DNA from 3 places in the Brevibacillus soli genome. Region 1 is predicted to be linked to each of the others. Evidence: predicted binding sites of a transcription regulator. Region 1 holds the regulator's gene; each other region holds the start of a gene.
What was found. Region 1 encodes LexA, which represses DNA repair genes until DNA is damaged. Its sites were predicted from a motif close to CGAACATATGTTCG; they were not measured.
Positions count from the first base shown of each region.

Region 2: the regulator LexA is predicted to act here: its motif matches at 2,635-2,648, upstream of recA (recombinase RecA).
Region 3: the regulator LexA is predicted to act here: its motif matches at 2,363-2,376, upstream of ruvC (crossover junction endodeoxyribonuclease RuvC).

Region 1 covers NZ_JBIYSM020000029.1:37,497-43,649, forward strand. Annotated here, with positions in the region: gene ACE99V_RS13145 (MaoC/PaaZ C-terminal domain-containing protein) at 1-202, shown strand, start outside; gene ACE99V_RS13150 (serine hydrolase domain-containing protein) at 220-1,311, shown strand; gene lexA (transcriptional repressor LexA) at 1,837-2,460, opposite strand; gene yneA (cell division suppressor protein YneA) at 2,974-3,312, shown strand; gene ACE99V_RS13165 (DUF896 domain-containing protein) at 3,410-3,607, shown strand; gene crcB (fluoride efflux transporter CrcB) at 3,696-4,061, shown strand; gene ACE99V_RS13175 (HelD family protein) at 4,343-6,153, shown strand, end outside.
Region 2 covers NZ_JBIYSM020000002.1:12,837-18,989, forward strand. Annotated here, with positions in the region: gene rny (ribonuclease Y) at 1-495, opposite strand, end outside; gene ACE99V_RS00980 (RecX family transcriptional regulator) at 783-1,424, opposite strand; gene recA (recombinase RecA) at 1,496-2,554, opposite strand; gene ACE99V_RS00990 (DEAD/DEAH box helicase) at 2,703-4,289, opposite strand; gene ACE99V_RS00995 (competence/damage-inducible protein A) at 4,295-5,536, opposite strand; gene pgsA (CDP-diacylglycerol--glycerol-3-phosphate 3-phosphatidyltransferase) at 5,590-6,153, opposite strand, start outside.
Region 3 covers NZ_JBIYSM020000007.1:65,236-71,388, reverse strand. Annotated here, with positions in the region: gene ACE99V_RS04635 (acyltransferase) at 1-531, opposite strand, end outside; gene ACE99V_RS04630 (hypothetical protein) at 676-1,689, opposite strand; gene ACE99V_RS04625 (hypothetical protein) at 1,820-2,011, shown strand; gene ruvC (crossover junction endodeoxyribonuclease RuvC) at 2,438-2,938, shown strand; gene ruvA (Holliday junction branch migration protein RuvA) at 2,935-3,549, shown strand; gene ruvB (Holliday junction branch migration DNA helicase RuvB) at 3,588-4,559, shown strand; gene ACE99V_RS04605 (DUF2905 domain-containing protein) at 4,556-4,774, shown strand; partial or broken gene ACE99V_RS04600 (Holliday junction DNA helicase RuvB C-terminal domain-containing protein) at 4,776-4,964, shown strand; gene ACE99V_RS04595 (DUF2905 domain-containing protein) at 4,961-5,179, shown strand; gene ACE99V_RS04590 (hypothetical protein) at 5,206-6,120, opposite strand.

The sequences.
Region 1 (6,153 bases):
TGATCACCTCCGATTTACGGCGCCAACCTTTATTGGCGACACCGTGCACGTAGAAATGGAAGTGACCGATGTTCTCTCTCGAGAGGACGGAAAAGGCGTTCTCACCGTCCGGCAACAGGTGAAAAAACAGTCAGGGGAGACTGTCATTGTCGGGACGATCCGTGTGTTGCTGAATAGCAGAAAGGAAGGGGCGCCTCTCTAATTGAACGGAGGAAAATAATGAAACAAGAACAAGCAAAAGCAACGATTGAAAAAAAACTGCGTGGAATCGTTGACTCCAATCCAAAGCTTCTGAATGCTTATTTGCTGATTCATTCGGATAAGCTTCATATTCACTGGAATATGGCTTACGGGCAAACAGACGATATGCCTGCGGATCCAGAGCAACCTTATCATACTGCAAGCATTGGAAAAACGTTTACTGCTGTGATTATTGCAATGCTAGTTGAAGAAGGAAAAGTTCGCTATAGTGATCCGATTGCGAAGTATTTACCGGAAGAGATCTTAAAAGACTTGCATATCTATAAAGGCAAAGACTATTCCAATGAAATTCGTATCGAACATGTAGTAAGCAATACATCAGGACTTCCGGATTATTATGAAGATAAACCTAAAGGGGGCAAACATTTTTTGAAGATTCTGCTTGAAGAACCTTCACGAGTTTGGACCCCGCAAGAAACCATCCAATGGTCAAAGCAATACCTTAGCCCCCGTTTTTCACCGGGAAATGGCTTGCACTATACAAATACAGGTTTTAACCTTTTAGGATTGATTATCGAAAAGATTACGTCTAGGCCTTATCATGAAGTGCTCCATGAGTACATTTTTCAGCGACTCCATATGAATCACTCCTATTTATCCCAGTATTCGGAGCCCGCAGTAAAAAGCAGTTACCCTGTAGCCAGTCTATATTCATTGGAAGGACCCATTAACGTTGAAAACTACCGCAGTTTCAGCAGTATTTATGCTGCAGGGCAAACGGTTAGCACGTCCGAAGATTTACTTGTATTTATGAAAGCATTGGTAGGAAATCAGATCATCCAACATGAATCACTTGAAACCATGCAAAAATGGACAAAAATGTGGATGGGCGTAGATTATGGTTATGGTCTCATGAGGGTCCGGATGATTCCATTTATTCAAAAATATAACGTATGGGGACATATAGGTTCGACCGGTTCCTTTCTGTTTTACAATCCTGCAATGGATGTTTATATCATTGGCACTTTCAATAAAGTAGGGTATGTAGGTCAAAGTGTTCGCTTTGCATTTCATATCCTGCGAACCTTATCGAAATGCGGGAATGAGTAGACACATGCCTGTATCGGTCAAATCAAGTACCCAACTCGGAGAGCACTGCAAATGTGCTCTCTTGGTTTGGATAGGGGGGCTGTTTTCATTTGCGGAGCGCCTTTGCCAGCCTGCCAGCGTAGAGACGTAGACACGGGGATCAAGGGGGTGTTAGTCTCCCTTCCTTGTGAAACCCAGATGTTGAGCCCCCGCCCCGTGGATCGTCTCGGAGCGGACAGATAAACCCCTTGGCGGGCTGGCAACGAAGCGAAGCAAAGAGAACGCCTTCGTTTTCCAATAAACGGAACGGGTCGATAAAAAAGGCGTGTCAGCACATGGTCTAACACGCAGTAAATTGGGGTGGAGCGAGCGATGTGGGATGATCTGCCGCATCCTATCCAGCGCACCCTCGATATAGTGTATGCAGAGGACTCGAAACTGCTTGGACAAAAAAATAAACCGTTTCTACGGAATGAAAATCGAGATTCACAAGAGCCATGGAGATACCCCTTCCATGGCTCTAAACACGCTTTTTTCGTACTGTGTCTAGTGAAGCAGACGGTACACGCCGATCACTTTGCCGAGAATGGTTACAGAATCAAGGATGATCGGTTCCATGGTTGAATTTTCCGGCTGCAGGCGGAAGTGGTTTTTTTCCTTGAAAAAACGCTTCACTGTGGCTTCGTCTTCTTCCGTCATGGCGACCACAATGTCACCGTTATTGGCGACACTCTGCTGGCGCACAATCACGTAATCGCCGTCCAGGATGCCTGCTTCGATCATACTGTCACCGGAAACGCGGAGCATGTACACCTTGTCCGAAGTGACGATATTTTCCGGCAACGGGAAATACTCTTCCACGTCCTCCACTGCGGTAATGGGCTGGCCCGCGGTAACTTTACCGACTACGGGGACACGAACGACCGACAATTCGAAATCGTCCTGGAAACGATCTTCGTCGCTCAACAACTCAATCGCACGAGGCTTGGTCGGGTCCCGGCGAATCAGGCCTTTCTTCTCCAGGCGGGCGAGATGACCATGCACGGTGGAGCTGGATGCGAGGCCGACTGCCTCGCCAATTTCCCGAACCGAGGGAGGATATCCCTTGTCTTTTACTTCTTTACGGATAAAGTCAATGATAGCTTGCTGACGATTGGACAGTTTGGACATGAGTGACACCTCATTTTTGGAATATAGGAATGTATAAAAAGGGACCGTCAAATACAGCGTCTCGGAAAGGGTTCGGGGCCCCAGCCGACACCAGCGTCAGCTTACGTCGCCTGGGTTTTCTCATCGTGTAGGAAAGTTTAAGTTTGCTACAGCGTTAATGCATCAGTATCTGAAACTTTCCGAAACGCATAAAAAGCTTCCTCTAAGGAAGAACCAGCTTCTACGATGGACTTCGACAGAAGCTTTTTTTATCGTGTAGGAAAGTTTAAGTTTGCTACAGCGTTAATGCATCAGTATCTGAAACTTTCCGAAACGCATAAAAAGCTTCCTCTAAGGAAGAACCAGCTTCTACGAATGGACTTCGACAGAAGCTTTTTATACGAAAAGTTTTCTATATTATACCATGGGATCTTGCGTTCGACAAACATAAGTTCGTTTTTTTCTCTTGACATGAACGTATGTTCGCATTATTCTAGAATCAAGAAACAGAACAAGTGTTTGTAGGGGGCTATTATGATGAATACCGTATCCGTACATAATCGTTTTGCGAAAAAGCCGGTTCGCAAAGGTCGCATAGGCATTACCAGAGGTCAGGCACTCATCTTTTTGCTGGCATTTACTCTCTTTTTTTATCTGTTGACAGAACTTGTGTTCGCATCCGAATCCCATCAGGAACCGGCGAGCAAACTGATTACGGTTCAAGCGGGAGACAGCTTGTGGAAGCTGGCGAAACGCCATCAGGATGCGGCTGGCATGAATGTGCAGGAACTGGTGGATGCCATTATGGAGTTGAACCGGTTGGACAGCGTTATGATCTATCCCGGTCAAAACATCAAAATCCCGTTGAAATAAAGAAAGAAAGTGCATCTTTGCGTATTCTTCCCAATCACATGCTCTTCCTGTTGTGTTATAATAGAGCGGCATTCTTATGTGACAGGAGGTAGCGCTTTTGGTTACGGACGCAGAAATCAAACGCATTAACGAACTGGCGAAAAAGTCGAAAGAGACCGGCCTCACGGAAGAGGAAAAACAAGAGCAGCAAAAGCTCCGTCAAAAATACATTGACTCCGTGAAGGCATCTCTGAAAGCGAACCTGGATTCCATTCGCTATGTGGAAGACCTTGAAGAAAACGGTCCGAAGCATTAATATAATTGGATATGACATGGACAAAAGACATCCTCGCTTGGCGATTGGATGTTTTTTTGTTCAGTTGAACGATAAGGAGGAAACCGTGATGAGCTGGATTGCTGTCGCACTTGGAGGAGCCGCAGGATCGCTGATGCGGTACTGGTTGGGGCTTCTGTTTAATCTGCCGGGCTGGCCGGCAGGCACTTGGCTGGCCAATGTATGGGGTTCTTTTTGCATCGGACTTTTCTTTGTCTGGGGAAAGGAAAAGGGCTGGTTTTCTCCGGAGTTATACCTGCTGCTTACGACCGGGATGCTCGGCGGATTCACTACCTTTTCAACCTTTTCTCTTGAAGTGGTGACGTTTGCTCTCGACGGGAACTTGGGGAAAGCAATCCTCTACGCGCTGGTCAGTGTCATCGTCGGGCTGTTGGGCGCAGGCGCAGGCATTTGGTTGGGACGCTGCATCACGTAATACATAGATTTGGAAGAACCAACAAGAATTTTCGTATTATGGGGCGTTTAAAAAGGAGGACAAACAGAGCCAAGGTCGGCTAAGAGCGCCCCGTCCTGGGGCCACGCCGACACTTGCACATCGAGGCGCGGAAGTCGCGAGGTCGGCTAAGAGCGCCCCGTCCTGGGGCAACGCCGACACTTGCACGTCCTGTGCTGCGCAGCGGAGCGACGACGCAACGAAGAGATGCGACGGCAATGTTTCCCGGACTTTTTAAACATCCTCTATAAAGGGGGATGCGCGTGATGATCCATCATCGGGACTATGAAATGGAACAAAAACGGTTGGATCAGACCGTTCAACAGATTGATAGGGAAATTGAGATGATAAGGCAGGACATAAGAGAGGCGACCGACGATTACGTCAAACAGGTGGTCAACTCCAAAAAAGCAAAGGACCTGCGCTATCTGGAAGAGCAGGGAAGGGACAAACCGTACTTTGGCAGGGTCGATTTTTTGAAAGACGAGACGTACGAGCTGGACAGTGTGTACATCGGCAAACGGGGCATCGTCAAGAGTGATACGTTCGATGCCATCGTAGTCGATTGGCGCGCGCCGATTGCCAGCCTTTACTACAGCGGAGAGAGCAAGGATGCGTTTTATCGCACAGGCAAAGGGATCGTCCGCGGAGAGGTGAAGCTGAAGCGCAATTTTGCCATCGAGAAGGGAAAGATTACGGGGATTTATGACGGGGCACTCAAGGAAACCATTCACCGTGAGATGGGCGATCCTGATGAATTTTTACAGGAAGGGTTCATTGATGAGTTCCTCGCAGCCAATCTGAATCAGACGAACGACAGCAGGCTGAAAGATATTGTCGCTACCATCCAATCCGAGCAGAACGACATCATCCGGGCGGAAAAGGATCGGCCGGTCGTGGTTCAGGGAGTGGCAGGCAGCGGGAAAACCACCATTGCCCTGCATCGACTCTCGTACTTGATTTACAATTATCAGGATTCGATTGCGTCCAAAAAATTTATGGTATTCGCACCCAACCGGTTGTTCCTCAACTACATCTCCGAAGTACTGCCGGAGCTTGGAGTGGACGATGTACAGCAGTCCACCTTCATCGATTGGGCCGCGCGCATGGTCAAACCGTTGCTGCCCAAAGGCTGGCGGATTGCCGATCCGAACAAGCCGCTGATCCTGTTTTTTGAAGCGGGACAGGACCGCCGGGAGCAGGAGACGGCATGGGACCGTCTCCATTTTAAAGGCTCGCTCGAATGTCGGGAAACGCTGGAAAACTGCCTGCGGCATATTGTGGAAGAAGAAATTCCTTATAAAAAACTAAGCTTTGTATACAACAGGACGAATCAGGTTTTTACCATTGAGGGCAGCATCATCAAGCAGTTGTTTACCGAACAGTTTCGGAATCTGCCGTACAAGAACAGGGTGGAGGCGCTGCGCAAACATCTGAAGCAGGAAATGAACAAACAACTGTTCGCCCATCTTCGCGAGCTGAAAGTCGATCTGGACAAGCAGGGATTGGCCAAGTTTGAAAAAATGCTGGAGCAGATCCTGGACAGGTACCTGGCCGTTTTTCCCAAGCCGGATGTGTTCACACTGTACCGCCAGCTGATGAGCGACCCGGAGCGTCTGCGAAGGTTGGCTCCCCAGGAACTATCCGATCAGGAGATTGAGCATATCTCACGTTCTTCCCGTGAACTGTATGAGCAGGAACGAATCGAAGCGGAGGATCTCGCTCCGCTGCTCTATCTCAAGCACCTGTTGGAAGGACTGGATCATGCAAGACAGTTCGATCATGCTGTCGTGGATGAGGCACAGGACTTAAGCGCCTTGGAAATCGCCGTCATTGCGATGATGACGAAGCGTCAGTCGGTCACTATCGTGGGCGATATCGCCCAAGGCATTCACTCCTATCGAGGCCTGCATTCCTGGGAAGAGCTTCTGGAGGGAGTTTTTACCCCATTGCGGGCCGAGTACTACACGCTGGCGCAAAGCTACCGTTCCACTGTAGAAATCATGCGCTGCGCCAACCAGGTACTGAAAGCGATCAGCCTGCCGGAGACGGTGCTGGCCAAACCGGTGCTGCG
Region 2 (6,153 bases), on a different contig from region 1:
GCGAACGGTATTCTCGACGTTGGTCAGAATGATGTTCTTCGCTTCCTCCTGGGTCAAACCGGAAATGCGTTCCAATTCTGCCACTTGCGCTTTATATAATTGCTCTGCCTTGCTTTGGAGTTCCGCAACGTTCTTGTCACGCTCGACAAGTTCTTCTTCCCTGCGCTCCAGCTGCTCCAGCTTGCGATCGAGCGACTCCTCCTTTTGCAGCAGACGACGCTCCTGGCGCTGAATTTCGTTGCGGCGTTCGCGCAGCTCATTTTCCGCTTCAGATCGAAGCTTGAACACCTCGTCCTTCGCTTCCAGCACCTTTTCCTTCTTCACTGCTTCGGCATCCCGTTTCGCTTCCTCCACGATCTGCTTGGCGGCTTCCTCCGCACTGGAGATTTTCGCTTCCGCAATGGATTTGCGAATCAGGTAGCCGATGCCGAATCCGACTCCGAGCATGGCGAGCAACAAAATAATCACGATTGGATGTAACAAAATGGCACTCATCGTATTTTCTTTTCACCTCCTTATTGTGAGACATCTCCCCGCTTTCCAAGCATTCATTTTCCATGGTTGTCACATTTGCATGTTCATGATGCAGCCTATACAAAGGAACCTAAAAAACAAGACCGATGCTACTCGGTCCGCTGAATCCGTACAAAGCGCTACGGATGTTCAGTTTTTCCATTGCATACAAGCGAAAGAATTAGCGAAAAGGCATGAAACACCAAGTAAATACACACCTATTTTATTATTTGTGAACAAGAATTGTCAAGAACATGCAAAAAGCATTGTCAGCCGAGTCCGCCTTCCCGCCATTCCCGGCGCAGTCCCTGGATGATCGAGGAGGAAAATCCCTTTCGCATCAGCATCGCCATCAGCTTGCGTTCCGTCTCAGAATCCGGCGGACCGTCGCTGTTTCGGAATCGTTTTGCGACCAATTTCCGGGCTGCTTCCAGTTCCTGTTCCCGGCTGATGGAACCGACAGCCTCATCAACAATCTCCCCGGCTACTCCAAGCTGCTTCAGTTCCATGCGCAGCACATAGGAGCTTCGCGGTTTTAATCGCAACCGTTCCTGTACCCATTGCTTGGAAAAGGCTTCGTCATTGATGTATCCCTGCTGCTTGCAGCGCTCGCAGATGTCTTGGGCCAGTTCCGGAGAAAAGCCTTTTTCCTGAAGGTATTTGATCGCCTGCTGAGCGGTGCGGGGCCGGATTCCAAGATAGCGTAGCGCCAGAAGATACGCTTTGTGTGCTTCTTCGGCCAACAGGATCTCTCGGCAAAACGCTTCGTCCAGTTCCGCTCCCTTCAAAAGGTTGTATTTCACCAGAATGTCTTCGTGGACGGAAAAGGCAAACTCGTCATCCACGTAAAGGTGGTAGCGGTGCTTGTTTTTCGTATCCTGATGAACTGCGCTAATCCGCCCGCTTTTCATCTGCATGTGCTCCTTTCCGTCGAAGAGAATGAGGAAAGCCTGTCATGGAGACAGGCTGCATAGCTTCCCTATTAGTCTAAATCAAACGCCGGCTCTTCGTCCTGCTCCGGATCGTGTACTGGTTCTGCGGAAGGGATCGAGTTCGGGTTGAGGCTGAAATACTCGCGCACTTTGGCTTCGATCTGGCTCGCAATAGCCGGGTTTTCTTTCAGGAAGATCTTCGCGTTTTCCCGTCCCTGACCCAGGCGATCGTCATTAAAGGAGTACCAGGCGCCGCTCTTTTGAACCACGTCGATCTCCGCACCGATATCGAGGATGCTGCCCTCTTTTGAAATGCCTTCACCGTACATGATGTCCACCTCTGCCGTCTTGAACGGAGGTGCCACCTTGTTTTTCACGACTTTGATCTTGGTTTTGCTGCCGACCACGTCGTTGCCCACCTTAATTGATTCTGCCTTGCGAACATCAAGTCGAACGCTGGCGTAGAATTTCAGAGCGCGGCCTCCCGGAGTGGTTTCCGGATTGCCGAACATGACTCCCACTTTCTCGCGCAGCTGGTTGATGAAGATGGCAATTGTCTTGGACTTGTTGATTGCACCGGAGAGCTTGCGCAGCGCCTGCGACATGAGCCGCGCCTGCAGACCGACGTGAGAATCGCCCATCTCGCCTTCAATCTCTGCCTTCGGAACGAGCGCAGCTACCGAGTCGACGACAATGATGTCCACCGCACCGGAACGAACCAGTGCTTCGGCAATTTCCAGCGCCTGTTCGCCAGTGTCCGGCTGGGAAAGCAGCAGTTCTTCAATGTTCACGCCAAGCTTTGCAGCATAGACGGGATCAAGCGCATGCTCCGCATCGATGAAAGCGGCTTGTCCGCCTTGCTTTTGCACTTCCGCGATGGCGTGCAAGGCAACGGTTGTTTTACCGGAAGACTCCGGTCCGTAAATCTCAACAATCCGTCCACGCGGGAAGCCGCCCACGCCGAGCGCGATGTCAAGCGCCAGCGCACCGCTGGAGACGGTGGAAACCTGTACGTTGGCCATATCTCCCAATTTCATGATAGAGCCTTTTCCAAATTGTTTTTCTATTTGACGCAATGCACTTTCCAAAGCAGCGCGACGATCTGACAAGAGATACACTCCCTTTCAACATTCGTAACTTCTTGTTTTCATCATACATCGAGACAGAAGGATTTGCCAAGCTTTTTTTGCGAACAAATATTCGCATCAAAGAAAACACCACCACATCCCGGCGGGGGACTGGTGGTGGTGAGGCTCATTACGAACGTTTGCCGCGCGGCTTCGCCGGCTCCAGGTTGATCCGCTTGCCGTTGATGCGGGTCTGGCGCAGCGATTCGTACACAAACGGAGCCACTTCCTCCGGCACTTCGACGAACGTGAAGTTCTCGAAAATATCGATGCGGCCGACCGCTTTCCCGGGGATGCCAACCGATTCCGAGATTTCCCGAACCAGGTCCTGCGGCTTCACGTTGGCGTTCCGACCTACGTTCAGGAAAAAGCGTACCATGCCCTTCGCGGCACCTGTTTCGCCGAAGTTGTACGCCTCCGTTTCCTCCGTATCGCCGATCTCGCTGTGGAAGGAGAGGTGCAGGGCGGCAGCCGCCACTTTCTCTGCCGGATATTGGTCCATCAGCGATTCAGCCACTTTGACGTACATGTCGGCGATCCCGTCGCTGTCCAAGAGCGCAACAAGCTGTTCGCGAAGCTGTTCCTGCTTGCGTTCTGCCACTTCTTCAAGCGATGGGACATTGCGGGAAATGATTTCCGCCCGGGTCTGCTTTTGAATGAACATCATTTGCCGCATCTCGCGCGGTGTTACCAGTGTCATCGCGATTCCCTTGCGCCCGGCTCGACCGGTGCGACCGATGCGGTGAACGTAGCTTTCTGAATCCTGCGGAATGTCGTAGTTGATCACGTGTGACACGTTGCCTACGTCAATACCGCGTGCAGCCACGTCTGTGGCAATGAGAAGCTCGATAGTACCTTCGCGGAATGCGTTCATCACCTTGTCGCGCTGTGCCTGGGAGAGGTCGCCATGCAGTCCGTCGGCCAGGTAACCGCGGGCTTGCAGCACTTCGGTCAACTCGTCAACCCCGCGCTTGGTACGGCAAAAAATAATGCCCAACTCCACGTCTTCGCTGTCGAGAATACGGCAGAGACTCTCCACTTTGTTTCGCTCGAACACCTTGTAATACACTTGTTCAATCAGCGGAGCAGTCACTTCCTCACGACTGACTGCGATTGTCTCCGGCTGTTTCATGTAGCGGTGTGCCAAACGCTTGATTTCCGGAGGCATGGTGGCCGAGAACAGCAGGGTTTGCCGCTCTTCCGGCAGATGGTTGATAATCGTTTCGATATCGTCAATAAAGCCCATGTCGAGCATTTCGTCCGCTTCGTCGAGCACCAGCGTGTGCACGTGATCCAGTTTCAGCGTCTTCCGGCGCAAGTGGTCCAGCACGCGGCCCGGTGTTCCTACCACCACCTGTACTCCTTGCTTGAGCGCACGGATCTGGTGGCCGATTGACTGGCCGCCGTAGATGGGAATGGTGCGGATTTTTTTGTACTTCGCGATACGCAGCAATTCGCCCGCCACCTGAATGGCCAGTTCGCGGGTCGGGGTCAGCACGATCGCCTGAACGCGATTGACCGGGGTGATTTTTTCAATCAACGGAATACCGAAAGCAGCCGTCTTACCCGTACCGGTTTGAGCTTGCCCGATCAGATCCCCGCCAGCAAGCACCTTTGGGATGCACGCCGCCTGAATGGGCGACGGCTCCTCAAAACCCATGTCATGAATCGCCTGCTGGATCAATTTATGTAAAGGAAAATCAGAAAACATCGTCATGTTTGTCACCTTTCTTTTATTCGTTGAAGCGCGTAAAACAACGCAAACTTTGCTGCGCGCCCAATGATCGCCTGTCGTCTTCCCGCCAGTCGAATCTCTTTTACAATCGTAGACTGGCCTTCGCTGGCTATTCCGATATACACCAGTCCCACCGGCTTTCCTTCCGATGGATCAGGGCCTGCCACGCCTGTCACGGCAACACCGTGGGTTGTCCCCAGTTTCACTCGCACGTTTTCAGCCAGCCTGCGGGCTGTTGCCTCACTGATTGCTCCGTGTGTGGCCAAAATGTCTTGGGGAATATCGAGCAGTTGGTGCTTCACCTCATCGGTGTAACAGACGATCCCTCCGTGGAATGCCGCGGAACTTCCGGGAACGGAGGTGAGCAAGGATGCAACCGTTCCGCCCGTACAGCTCTCCGCGCAAGCTATTGTCTCACCGCGCTCGGTCAATTCTTTCACTACCACTTGGTTCAGGGAGGTCTCACCTGTCGCGTAGACGTATTCCCCCACGCGTTCACGGATCTTCTCTTCCACGGGGACAATCAGGCTTTCCGCCTGCTCCACCGTAGCCGCACGTGCCGTAATGCGCAGGGTGACCTCGAATTCTTTGGCATACGGAGCAATGGTCGGGTTTGATTGCTGCTCGATCAGGTCGAGCAGCCGCTCTTCCAAAGCCGATTCCCCGATTCCGTAAAAACGCAGCACACGGGAATGAAACACCTGCTTTTGTGGCAAGAGTCCGGTCAAAAACGGCATCACGTAACGGTCCACCATCGGATACAATTCGCTCGGCGGTCCGGGTAACAGCACATAGGTCTTTTCCTCGTGGCTGACTGCCATTCCCGGTGCCATGCCGTGGTCGTTGTGAAAAACGGTACTGCCCTCAAGGACGAGCGCCTGTTTCCGATTGTTTTCCGTCATGGCAATGCCACGCTGATCAAAAAACGACTGAATCCGCTCCATGGCAAGCGCATCGGTTTCCAAGCCGACGCCGATATGCGCTGCCACCGTTTCCTTCGTCAAATCATCCTGGGTAGGGCCCAGTCCACCGGTAAAGATAATCAGGTCCGACCGTTCAGCCGCCTGTCTGATTACTTGAGTCAGGCGCTCACTATTATCGCCCACAACTGTATGGAAGTAAACGTTTACGCCAAGTTCAGCCAGTTTTTGCGAAAGGAATTGGGCGTTTGTATTGGCGATCTGGCCGAGCAACAGTTCCGTACCGACAGCAATTATTTCCGCTCTCATGTCCCATCATCCATTCTCTCTTGTACTGAAAAAAAGAGACCAATACCACTAGATTAGGAGTATTGGATGACATTGCGATTTTTTGCAAAATAGTCGTAGCCGGAGTAAATGGTGATGATCACCATTGCCCAAATCGCCACGGTATCAAACGGGATGCCAAAAATTTCAAACGGAAAATTGCGGATAATGACTGCTGTAATCGCGACGATCTGTACCCAGGTTTTCAGTTTGCCAAGTGCGCTGGCCGCGATAACCTCCCCTTCCGCAGCCGCCACCAGCCGCAATCCCGTAACCGCAAATTCACGGCTGATGATAACGATGGCAATCCACGCCTCCAACCGCTGCATTTCCACGAGAGAGATAAGAGCGGCGGAAATAAGCAGCTTATCCGCCAATGGATCGAGGAATTTCCCCAAGTTGGTAACGATTTTGCGCTTCCGGGCGATATACCCGTCGAGGCCATCCGTACTGGCAGCCAAGATGAACACCAATGCCGCAATCAGCTCGTTATACGTCATCGTCAGGCTGCCAATGGTAAAGGAGCCAAATTGATAACGTACGAGCAAAAAAAACATGACAACTGGCACCAGGAAAATCCTGGCAAGAGTGATGCGGTT
Region 3 (6,153 bases), on a different contig from region 1:
CACACCCAGTTGATGAAGATAAATCATCGTTTGGGCGAAAAGAGTCAGCGCGCCTGAACCCAGGACAAGCCAAGCCGCGCGTTTCTCCAGCCACGTCCGAAGCAGCGGATACAGAAAGTAGAGCTGCAGTATGATCAGGAGAAAGTACAGGTGGACGTAACCGGTCCCCTTGAGTAGATGCTTGACAGCATGAGAGAGCGGGCTCACCCAGTCACCCGCTAGCCAGGCGCTCCATTCCTTGCGGGAGCTGTACAGCGTGTACAGGATTGTCCAGAGCACGTATGGCAAGAGGATTTTTTTACATCGTTTTTGCAAAAAACCAGTGTACGACATCCGGGGGCGCCCCAGGTCCACAAAGTACAAAAGGAAGCCGGACAGAATGACAAACAGCGGTACGGCATAGCGCATACCCTGATTCCACAGGTATGCGAGCAGGTTGCTTTGCGCAAAGCCAGCTGTCACGTGGATGGCAATCACCGAAAGGGCGGCGAAAGCACGCATAATGTCGAACTCGCGCAGACGTTGATCCATGAAAAGATACCTCTTCTCTCCCGATATTTACCGGTCTTTGTACGTTCTAAACAGAAATTGTACCATCGGAGAGCAGAGAAGGGTCAAGATTGAATTGCCAATCCTGTCATTTTCCACCGATCAAACAGCGATCCCCTGGTGAATTCAAACACCCAGAACGCTTTTTTGCTCCCCCAGCTCACTGTGCAGAAAATCCACTCGGACCCTTATATCCGCTGTCAGCGGGTGTACGTTTTCTGCAGGTATTTCACGGATCACCCTTCTGACGGATGTCACGCGGGACAGCACCTGCGGAAGCGCAAAGTCGCTTGCGATCATTTTCAGGCTGGTAGGATCGTTTTCGTTCAGCGAGGTAAGAAAATAATCGACCAGCCGTTGTGGAGCGGCATTCATCACCGTTTCGGGGAGCTTGCCTGACGCCTTTACAATCATCAGACTGTGGCTGGGGTCGGGCTCTTTTCGAAGATGAGTAGAGCTGCCGTAAAAGTGGATGCAAAAGTGACCGGGGAACTGGTTGCCGGCGATCGCTCCGGCACCATGCGGCATTCCATGCATGGAAGCGGCATAGTAGCTGCCGTTTACCCGAACGAGAATAGCCCGCCGCTTCCAGCTCCACTTTCCATGGTAGATTCTTTTCATCGTTTTGGTATCGGTACTGGTCAACGGCTGTACGTCAGCGTGACGACTGCCGGCCCTGCGCTGCACGCGAAATTGCTCCCCTGTTTCCAGGTCAATCACAGTGGCGTAGCTCATCCGACGAAACTCTTTGCGTACCTGCTCCCAGTGAAGCAGTCGGCCAAAATGGGCTTGTTCCGCCCGCTCCACCCATTTTGTCAGCTGATTCGTGAGGGGAGGGGAAAGCAGCACAAGCCGATGACGCTTCGTTTCAAACAGGTGAGACATGGTGTCGAAGACAAATGTCTGCTTGCCGATTGCGATGGTGGCTCGAATCAATTCCGGGGTTTGTGTTGTCGGAACCCTTCGGCAGCGCAGCAGCCGGACAGGCAAGCCGTCTTTTTCACTCAGCTTCAGGGTGGAAACAAAAGCAGAATCCGGTGAAACGGCTACAGTTATGGTCATGGTCTCCCTTTTCTTTGCGGCGTCCACAGGAGGAACCGTAACGGCGAGAAGGAGCAGAATGAAAAGAAATTTGTACAAGGAGATCGCACCTCCATACGTTAGTGTGTTCCGTTCGAGAAAACGACCGCGGGTCAAATCTTGCCATCATAATCAAGCAAATCATACGCCATACTGTTTCCATACGGCGTATAAGGAGGAGTCTTTCAGCATGTCTTCGATGCCGCGGGGAAGCTACAAAGACCAATTTCACCAGCGTTTGTACGTTCAGTTGAACCAGGGGCACAACAAGTTGGACTATCGCCGGTTGAACCTCATCCGCGAGAATATGGTGGAAGGCGTAGACCAATACGCTCACATGCAGCATGACCTGTCTGATGCGCTTGGCATGAACAAACACTAGGTGACGCCGTATGACCTGACCCGATGAGGGTTGGGTTTTTTTAGTGTATAAGGAATTTATAAATTTGGACATCCCATACAGCCGCTAGAAAAGGGTTCGGGGCCCCGCCCGGCGAAAAAAAGGACCCCACTCGGCTCAGCGATAGCTACCGCCGAGTGGGGTGAGAATAGCTAAAGTCGGCTGGGTTTTCTTATCGTGTAGGAAAGTTTAAGGGCTTCACCGTGAGAAAGCGTCCTGAAATAAACTTTCCGGAACGCATAAAAAGTTTCCTCTAACGAAGAACCAGCTTCTTCGAGAGGGCTTCAATCGAAGCTTTTTTTATGTGGGTTTGCTATGTCGGGTGGGTTCATGGAAATGCATGTTCGCTTTTCGGGTGGAGTATGGTACAGTAGGAGGGACGAAAAACTTGCAAGCGGAGAGTGGGCTATGCGCATTATCGGAATTGACCCCGGCATCGCCATTGTGGGGTTTGGCATTCTGGATAAACGGGGAAGCCAGCTTCTTCCCGTCCAGTACGGCATCATCCAGACGGAAGCAGGCCTGTCAGTGCCCTTGCGGCTGAGACAGGTATTTGAAGCCGTGCAAAGCCTGCTTGAGACTTACCGTCCGGAAGAAATGGCGGTCGAGAAACTGTTTTTCAACAAAAACGTCACCACGGCCTTTACCGTGGGGCAGGCGCGGGGAGTGATCCTGCTGGCCGCCGAGCTGGCGGGGGTTCCTGTATATGAGTACACGCCGATGCAAGTGAAGCAGGCCGTTACCGGCTACGGCGGAGCAGAGAAAAAGCAGATTCAGGAAATGACGCGAACGCTCTTGAAACTGAAACAGGTCCCCAAACCGGACGACGTGGCCGATGCTTTGGGAATTGCCATAACACACGCGCAGTTTCGAACGTTTATCTCCTTATCGGAAGGGGTGCGGAAATGATAGATTTTGTGGAAGGTACGCTTGTCTATCTCGATGCCGAATACATAGTAGTGGAAGCGGGCGGGATCGGCTATCGGCTGTTTTGCCCCAACCCGTACCAGTTCGTCCAGCACGAGGGGACGAAAACCAGACTGTTCACCCATCACCACGTCCGGGAAGACGCCATTCTTCTGTACGGGTTTGCCTCCCGGGACGAACGCGACCTGTTCCGGAAGCTGCTCGACGTAACCGGCATCGGGCCCAAGGGGGCTTTGGCCATTTTGGCCTCGGCATCCCCGGAACAAATCGTGATGGCGGTTCAACAGGAAAACGTCACGTATCTCACGAAGTTTCCTGGCATCGGCAAAAAAACGGCACAGCGGATCATCCTTGACTTGAAGGACAAGCTGACCGGCTATACACCGTCTGCCATCCTGACCGTGGCTGCCGCTTCCCAAAAGACAGGTGAACAAGCCGCTTCCCATCTAAACGAAGCGTTGGAAGCCTTGGCTGCACTCGGGTACTCCGAAGCGGAACTGCAAAAAGTAAGGAACCCCCTCGCGGAACAGGCGAGGGAGGGTGCAGGCGTGGAACAGCTGATCAAGCAGGGATTGGTCCTGTTTAGCAGATAGGGGTGAAGGATTTGGATCAGCGCATCATTACGACACATATGAACTGGGAAGAGGATGTGGCGGAGCTTAGCCTTCGCCCCCGTTACCTGGCGGAATACATTGGACAGCAGCATGTAAAAGATAACCTTAAGGTCTTTATTGAAGCCGCAAAAATGCGCAAGGAGGCATTGGACCACGTCCTTCTGTACGGTCCGCCCGGGCTTGGAAAAACCACCCTTTCCCAAATCATTGCGAACGAACTGGGAGTCAATATCCGCACGACGTCCGGTCCGGCCATTGAACGGCCGGGGGATCTGGCGGCGATTTTGACCAACCTGCAGGAAGGGGACGTTCTGTTCATTGACGAAATTCACCGTCTCAACCGAAGCGTGGAAGAAGTGCTGTATCCTGCGATGGAGGACTACGCGCTGGACATCGTCATCGGCAAAGGACCGAGCGCCCGCAGCGTGCGTCTGGATCTGCCGCCGTTTACCCTGGTGGGAGCGACCACGCGGGCTGGCATGCTTTCGTCGCCGCTCCGGGACCGCTTCGGCGTGGTGAACCGCCTGGAATTTTACACGGTGGAAGAGCTGGCTTTCATTGTGACGCGTGCGGCTGACATTCTGCAAATCGGCATTCAGGAAGGCGGGGCGTCGGAAGTCGCCAGGCGGTCGAGAGGAACCCCCCGCGTCGCCAATCGCCTCTTGAAGCGGGTGCGTGACTTCGCTCAGGTACAGGGCGAGGGGATCATCACGACGCAGATCGCCCGCGAAGCGCTGGAACGGCTTCAGGTGGATGCATGCGGTCTTGATCACATTGATCACAAGCTGCTATTGGCCATTATGGACAAGTTTGACGGAGGCCCGGTAGGATTGGACACGATCGCGGCGACGATCGGTGAGGAATCGCAGACCATCGAAGACGTGTGCGAACCTTATCTGCTGCAAATCGGTTTCATGCAGCGAACGCCGCGGGGACGGGTCGTGACACCGAGTGCCTATCAACACTTTGGTCGGGAGATGAAAGCGTGAATCCGGTTGCAAAGCTATTGATTATCGGGGGCATCGTTCTCGTCGTGATTGGATTGCTCTGGCAGGTGGGAGGAAGGTTTTTGCCGCTGGGGCGATTGCCGGGCGACATCGTGGTGGAAAAGGAAAACATGCGGTTTTACTTTCCGGTTGTCACGTGCATCGTGATCAGTATCGTGCTGTCGTTGATCAGCTACTTGTTTCGGTTGTTCAAGTAAGATGGACAAGTTTGACGGAGGCCCGGTAGGATTGGACACGATCGCGGCGACGATCGGTGAGGAATCGCAGACCATCGAAGACGTGTGCGAACCTTATCTGCTGCAAATCGGTTTCATGCAGCGAACGCCGCGGGGACGGGTCGTGACACCGAGTGCCTATCAACACTTTGGTCGGGAGATGAAAGCGTGAATCCGGTTGCAAAGCTATTGATTATCGGGGGCATCGTTCTCGTCGTGATTGGATTGCTCTGGCAGGTGGGAGGAAGGTTTTTGCCGCTGGGGCGATTGCCGGGCGACATCGTGGTGGAAAAGGAAAACATGCGGTTTTACTTTCCGGTTGTCACGTGCATCGTGATCAGTATCGTGCTGTCGTTGATCAGCTACTTGTTTCGGTTGTTCAAGTAAGAGAGCAGGAAACCCGCTCACCCGTTTCAGAAAGGTGAGCGGGTTTTTTTAAAAAAAAGCTCGATTCGAGCCTCGGAGACGATGTTGTGCAGGGCAAGCTGCTGAATTTCCGTTTCGAACAGGACGAGCTCTAAAGAGACGACGTCTTCCGGCAGCGGTTGTGCAATCGTTAGCGAAAATTCGTTTTCTCCCGATTCGTACTCACGCGGAATCGTGCTGGAATCGAATGTGTAGATGCGCCCCTTGTCGTCGGTGAGCAAGAAGCGGCTGGTCTCAACAGCCCCCGTTTCGCTGGTAACCAGCATGCTTACCCTGCGCGTCTGGTCATCAATTTGAACACCTGTTACCTGATAGGTTAGCCCGTCGCTCTCAATCATGCCGGAGATGTGGTCCACCTGTGCGGTGAGCTGGTGCTTGGCGTTGAGAGCAACCGGAGCCGGCGCTTGAGATGGCAAGGAAAAGTGCTGTTCCATCACCTGCAGGCTGTCAGGCAGGGTGCCTGCAGGAATCATTGCCGTTTCTTCCGAAGTTACGGCATAGCGGCAGATACTGTTTTGGTACGTCTCGCATGTGCCCTCTTCCCATAGAACTTTGTCCAATAAGAACGTTTTGCCCCGATAGGTGATGGTAGGAGAAAGTTTTTTGGATATGTACGTGTAAACCTGTTGGGCGTTTACCTGAGACTGTATGACGACGTACAATTTGCCCTTATCCCAACCGATCCCTTCGATGGTGATGTCGGTGTCAAACGGCCGGTTTGGATAGCTGTATTTCACTCGCTTCGTGTCGCCGACCGGATAAAATTCATCCAATTGATCATGCAACAACGCAGACGACGGAGCGATGCGGGGACCAAACACCGCAAAGCCGCATCCGCCGAGAAGAACCCCGAGCAACAGGATAAACGCAAAACTTACAGGTACAAGTCGGCTTGTTCGCATAGCTCCTCCTACAAATGACAGATTCATAACTGC